DNA from 2 places in the Moryella indoligenes genome. Region 1 is predicted to be linked to the other one. Evidence: predicted binding sites of a transcription regulator. Region 1 holds the regulator's gene; the other holds the start of a gene.
What was found. Region 1 encodes HrcA, which represses chaperone genes, less so after heat shock. Its sites were predicted from a motif close to TGTTAGCACTCNNNNNNNNNGAGTGCTAACA; they were not measured.

Region 1 (3,320 bases):
TGTTGCCGCTCTTAAGCCCTCAGAACTCAGTTTGCGACCTTCACCATGCTGTGCCGCAGCACGCCGTCCTTGTAGTAGTATCCCTTCTGAAACTCCTCCACAACGACATTCTCTTCGAGGCTCTCGTCCTCTACGTGCATCACTGCGTTGTGCAGGGCCGGGTCAAAGGGCTTGCCCTTCGCATCCATGGGTTTCGCCCCCGCCTCCTCCAGGTTCTTAAGGAGCTGACGGTATATCATCTCCATACCATCCGCATAGGGCTTAAGCTCCGGCGCGTCCGGTGCGCTCTCGAGACTCCGTTCGAAGTTATCGATCACAGGAAGGAGCTTCTCCAGCACGTTCTTAGCTCCGAGATCAAACATCGCCATTTTTTCCTTCTCCGTGCGCTTCCGGAAATTATCAAACTCCGCAAGGTTTCGCTTCAATCTGTCCGTGAGCTCCTCAATCTTCTCATCCTTTGCGTCCTGCTTCGGTTTTGCCCGTCCCGTCTCCGGCGCAGACTTATCACTCTCCTCAGCCACAGCCGCCATAGCCGCGGCCTCCGCCGCAAGCTCCTCGGAGCTCTTCTGCTCCTCCGGCTGGTTTTCAGAGACTTCCTCCGCCTCCTTAGAAGTCCGCTGCGCCTCACACTCTGCCTGCCCGGAGCTCTCCCCGCCGACAGGAGCATTTACCTCTGTCTCTGCCCCTGCGACCTTCTCCTTCTGCTCCGTTCCGTCCTCTTTTCTGTACTCGTTCATTCTAAGTCTCATCCCTTCCAAAATGCTGATCCAGCTGACTCATAAGACTCCGCAGCGTGGTGAGCACCTTCTCATAATCCATGCGCTTCGGCCCGACAATGCCGATCGTGCCCCGAAGTCCGCCGCCAAGATCATAATTCGCAGTGACCATGCTGCAGTCATTCATCTCCGGTACCGGAGACTCATCGCCGATGAACACCTGTATCCCGTGGTGCTCCTCGTCTTCGCCGGTATTGACCTCCTTCAGGAGCCTGCGCAGCCTGTCCTTCTCCTCAAAGGTATCTATGATCCGGCTCGCGCTGTTGCCATCTGTAAGTTCAGGATACTTAAACACATTCGTGGCTCCGCTGGTGTAAATCTGAAGATCCTCGTCATTCGAGAAGGACTCCGAGAGCTCGTTTAAGATGTGCTCGACCAGCTCCTTCTGAGCCCCTGCATCCTGCTTCAGCTGACGCATAATATCCAGATTGATCTCATTGATCGTGAGGCCGTTCAGTGTCGTGTTGAGGAGTATGTTCAGATTCAGGAGCTCCTGATCGCTGATCTCCGTCTCCGCAGGAATGATACGGTTGCTAATGATATTCCCCTCCACAACAATCACCGCGAGCAGCCTGTGAGCATCCATGCGTGAGAGCTGCAGCAGCTTGATCCTCGCCTTGTGCGCGCTGGGACTGCTGATCATCGCCGCGTAGTTCGTCTTCGCCGCAATGAGTCGCGCCATCCGCTTCAGCACCAGCTCCAGGCGGTCCACCCGCTGAAACATCTGATCCTTCAGCTCCTGTACCTCGGCCTGTTTCTCCTTCAGGATCTCATCTACATAGAAGCGATAGCCCTGATCGGAGGGAATGCGCCCCGCAGAGGTATGAGGCTGAATCAGATATCCCATGTCCTCCAGATCACACATCTCATTTCGGATCGTGGCGCTGCTGAGCTTACAGTCCGGGAGCTTCGAAATGGTTCTGGAGCCGACCGGCTCTCCGGTCTCCATGTAATTCCTGATCACCGCCTTCAGAATCATAATCTTGCGATTGTCCAGTTCCATGTACCGCTCCCTTCCGTTATTAGCACTCAATTATCAGGAGTGCTAACATCTACATTGCCTAATATATTCCAGCCGACCAGCTTTGTCAACTGCTTTCGTAAAATTTCACCATTTCAGGCATATTCCCCCCGCAGATAGCTCTTGCAATCCTTCTCCGGCTATAGTAAAGTGTTCGTAACAATTATGTAACATATGAGAAATCAAAGGAGCTTTCTATGAAAAATATATGTATGCTTCGCCTCTCCACCACTCTGGTGCTCTCTGCAGCTCTCCTGCTCGCAGCGCCGGCTGAGAGCTATGCGGCAAAGATACGAAAAAATCGTCAGCCTGCCATATCCGCTGAGCAGAGTGCCCAGGCCGAGCAGGACAGCAGCACCGGTCCTTCCTTTCAGAAGGGTACAGAGACAGGAAACGCGGAGCCTGTGAAAGACGGCGCCGCTGCAAATGCAGCCGCCACGGACACAGTCTCTACAGAGACTGCCGCAGCTGACAGCAAGACGGAAGTGTCACTCGGAATCTTCTGCACCAGCGGCTACTCCAATCCGCACGGCGAGCGCAGTGCGGACGGCTCCGCTCCTCAGGTGGGGCACACGGTTTCCACAGACTGGTCTGTAATCCCGGCGGGCAGCAAAATACGTCTCGCAAACAGCGAGCTGATCTACACGGTCGAGGACCGGGGCGTGCACGGCAACTGGGTGGACGTCTATTACAGCACGGAGGCCGAGGCGGAGACACATGGGCTTCAGTATCTGGAAGTGTTTTTGATCCGGTAAAGCTTAACATTTTACTTTCATCTCAAATCTTAAGTTTATCCATATCATGTCAACAAGCCGGGGCGAAGTAACCATTTCGCCCCCATTTTTATGCTTTTTTTTGCATTTTTCTCCCACTTTTCTATTGACAACCCCACTTTTCGTGTTATTATAGGCGTGTAAAAATATTACATAATTATTAAGAGGATTTTACGAAAATGTTCAAGATGTTGTTGCCAATCAAGAAGGCCACCATATATCTCGTGGTTATGGCACTTGTCTTCTCCCCGCTGACTGTACTCGGCCTCTCAAAAAAGACCTATGCCGCGAACAGTTCCCAGTCAGGCATCCAGGCGACCTCTGCAGAGGCGGAGACGCAGACTGCCGCAGATAATACAGAACTGGTGCAAACAGACACGGGAGAGAACAGCCCCATGCTGCGTACACATCTGGGCAGCAGCGCCATCCAGAGCCCGGCAGAGCTACCGGAGATCGATCAGCTGGATATCCCGGAGCTTGAGAGTGCCAGAATCGTCGCACAGAATACCCTGATCGCAAAGCGCCAGGAGATGGATGAGGAGTGGCTGAAGGCCGTGCAGAGCGAGAACAGCGCGGCAGAAGAATCTGATGAGCAGACTCAGACTTCTGAAAATGAGAGCTCAGAAAGCGAGAGCAGCTCTGGCTCCGCAGAGAACCCCGGCACTGTGAGCCTCGGAAGATTCAAGCTCACCGCCTACTGTCCCTGCTACCAGTGCTCCAAGGGCTGGGGCCGCATGACGAGCTCGGGAA
Region 2 (3,320 bases), on a different contig from region 1:
AACTGCATGGGGCTGCCCTTTACTCCGGCGCAGACCAGTGCTGCCCCGAATATCTCTCCGGCGCTGATGTGCCGCATGTTCACACAGTTACCGCTTTCATCATAGAAGGAGATCTCCACTGTACCGGAAATGATAATTCCTGCACGATGGCTGTGATCTCCGATATTCAGAATGGCCTCATTTTTCGGATAGGCATGTCGTTTGGCCTGCAGTGTATGAAGAACCTCTGTGTAAGCACTCTCAGGAATGCCTGTGAAGAGTCTGCACTGCTGTAAGCTGTGGTGAATCGCGTTTATTTGCAGCATGGCGCCCTCCTGTGAACCGTTATGGTTAAAAAAGACTAATAAAAAGTGTATATCGAGTATGGAAGGACTGTCAAGCGTTGCACTTGGTATAAAAATATGAGAAAGTATTTCTGAAAGCTGTGCTATACTGTTTTATCAACTTGCATAGGATCGCCGCATGAAGTTCGCAAAAGCTGTAGATACAGTGCTTACAGGAAAGACAGGAGGATATGATTTTGCGCGATGAGATATTGCAGACAAGCTACGGCCTGCTGATCCCTTTTCTGGGAACAGGACTTGGCTCAGCCTGTGTGTTTTTCATGAGAAATGAGCTTCGTCAGGATGTGCAGAAGATACTGACGGGCTTTGCTGCGGGTGTTATGGTGGCAGCCTCTGTCTGGAGTCTTCTCATTCCGGCGATTGAACAGGGAGCGGAGCGGGGGAAGCTTGCTGTGCTGCCGGCAGTGCTTGGATTTTGGCTGGGAATACTCTTTCTTCTGCTCATGGATCATCTTGTACCTCACCTGCATCAGTTCAGTGATGAGGCGGAGGGACCGCGGAGCAGACTGAGAAGGACGACCATGATGGTGCTTGCGGTGACACTGCACAATATACCGGAGGGCATGGCGATCGGTGTGGTTTACGCCGGTTATCTGGCAGGAAATGCGAATATTTCTGCGACAGCGGCGCTTGCGCTGGCCCTTGGTATTGCGATTCAGAACTTCCCGGAGGGCGCCATTATCTCCATGCCGCTGCATGCGCAGGGGGAGAGTCGCATGAAAGCTTTCGTGAACGGTGTGCTCTCCGGTGCGGTAGAGCCGGTGGGAGCGCTTCTCACAATTCTCGCGACAGCTCTTGTGCTTCCGGCCCTGCCTTATCTGCTGAGTTTTGCGGCGGGCGCTATGCTCTATGTGGTTGTGGAGGAGCTGATTCCAGAAATGTCAGTGGGAGTTCACTCCGATTTTGGCACGCTGGCTTTTGGTCTTGGCTTTAGTCTGATGATGTATCTTGATGTAGTGCTTGGTTAGAAATTGCCGCGGAGATACGGCGAGAAGCGTTGTGCTGGCTATGAAAAACAGAAATGGGTGAGACATCAAAATATTCTGTAAAGAGAAGCATCGAAAAGACTCCGCCCGGCAATCACTGACTGCCGGGCGGAGTCTTAGAGTTTCAAACAGTATTAGCGCACAGGCATGCATTCATAGCTGTGTACTTTTCGCCTGAGAGTATGCAGGCTTCAGACAGAGTGCCTGTCTGCGAGAGCTGTACTTAGCCCTCGATTTGAATGTAACGCTTCTCCGGAACCTCTGGCTGCGCGGACTTCTTCGGTACACTGAGTTTCAGAATACCATCCTCAAACTTTGCGGAGATGTCCTCCTCACGGAGATTTTCGCCGACATAGAAGCTGCGGCTCATTGAACCGGCGTAACGTTCTCTTCGAATGTAGCGGCCATTTTCTGTCTTTTCTTCCTTATCAAGTCCCTTTTCCGTGCTGATGGTCAGGTAACCGTTGTTCAGCTCCGCATGAATTTCATCCTTCTTGAAGCCGGGGAGATCGATCGCAAGTTCATAGCTGTTGTCGGATTCCTTGATATCAGTCTTCATAATGTTTTTGGCATTCTTTCCGTAGAGGGGATTTCTTCTGCCGAAGAAAGCGCTGTCAAAATCGTTCATCCAATCATCAAAGAGATTCTCACCAAATACACTGGGCATATACATCATAATGCTTCCTCCTTTTATACTGTGGCAGGTTTTTAAAACCCTGCTGTTCTTTTTGTTCTATAGAGACTATAACATATGTTATTAGCACTGTCAACATGCGAGTGCTAAAAATTTAAAAAATCCTTTCATTTGACATTTTCAGAGAGAATTTCTACTATGTAGGCGAAGAAAATGATGCAGAGAGGTAAGTATATGGAACTGTACGGAACCTTTGGACCGTCTTGCTGCGAGACGGAACTCCTAAGTCGCATGCTGGATGCAGGAATGACAGGAATACGTCTGAATCTGTCTCATGGTAATCTTTTGGAGCATCCGGAATGGCTTTATAACTGGCGAGAGGCCCAGTTGCGCTCCGGGCGCCATGCTGAGCTGATGATTGATCTGAAGGGAGCGGAGCTCAGAATCGTAGAGCTGAAAGGGAAGAGCTTACTCTGCGGAGGAGAGCTTGTAAATCTTTATGCCGGAGCTGTCCCTGATACCGGAGGCCCCGTCCGGATCTCGCCTGATTTGGAAGCGCAGCCGGAAAGTCAGCAAAAAAACCAGCCGGAAGGCAAGGACAGTTATCTGAAGAAGTTATTTCTTCATGGGGATGAGTCTTTGACAGAAAATGTCGGGACAGCGGGGTCAGCAGAAACTGTGTTTTCCTCTCAAGCTGTCTGCCATATGGGGATTCCGCAGCCGCTTTACAGGGCACTCCGGAGCGGACAGCATCTGTTTATCAATGATGCGGAGCTTGAACTCGAGGTGCTCCCACCGCGCAGGAGCAATTTTTATCCATCGGTCGGAATGGAGCGGCCGAAGGAGGGAAAGGCTGCAGCTGAAAGAGATCACGATTTGTCTTTCGTCAGTATGCCGCTGTCCTGCCGGGTGCTTCGCGGTGGCACGGCGGCTCCCGGAAAGAGCATTGCCCTGAGAGGAGTGGAGATTCCGCTGCCCGTTCTTACCCCTGAGGATATCGAAAACCTCGCACATGCGCGGGAGGCAGGTGTCACGGCGGTGATGCAGCCCTTTGTGGAGTGTGGAGAAGATGTGGAGCTGCTTCGGAGAGAGCTGTCTGCCCGCGGTCTTTCGAAGCTTCGCATCTTTGCAAAGATAGAAAACCAGGCGGGGATAGAGCATCTGGATGAAATCATGGCTGCTGCAGATCATATTGTCATCGCCCGCGGGGATTTGGGGAGCAATATCGGATTTCTGAGGCTTCCGAAAGCGCAGGAGGAGATTGCACGGCGCTGCCGAGCCGTAAAGAAGCCCTTTATGGTCGTGACGCAGCTGCTTCATTCTATGACAGAGCACAGTGTACCGACGAGGGCGGAG

Region 2: a site for HrcA is predicted at 2,086-2,116, ahead of J2S20_RS01415 (Hsp20/alpha crystallin family protein). Genes of this name have one in related genera too.

What each region holds. Positions count from the first base shown of each region.
Region 1 covers NZ_JAUSTO010000001.1:186,226-189,545, forward strand. Annotated here, with positions in the region: gene grpE (nucleotide exchange factor GrpE) at 27-737, opposite strand; gene hrcA (heat-inducible transcriptional repressor HrcA) at 739-1,779, opposite strand; gene J2S20_RS00880 (RlpA-like double-psi beta-barrel domain-containing protein) at 1,995-2,552, shown strand; gene J2S20_RS00885 (3D domain-containing protein) at 2,750-3,320, shown strand, end outside.
Region 2 covers NZ_JAUSTO010000002.1:17,626-20,945, reverse strand. Annotated here, with positions in the region: gene J2S20_RS01425 (Crp/Fnr family transcriptional regulator) at 1-305, opposite strand, end outside; gene J2S20_RS01420 (ZIP family metal transporter) at 521-1,312, shown strand; gene J2S20_RS01415 (Hsp20/alpha crystallin family protein) at 1,554-2,003, opposite strand; gene J2S20_RS01410 (pyruvate kinase) at 2,199-3,320, shown strand, end outside.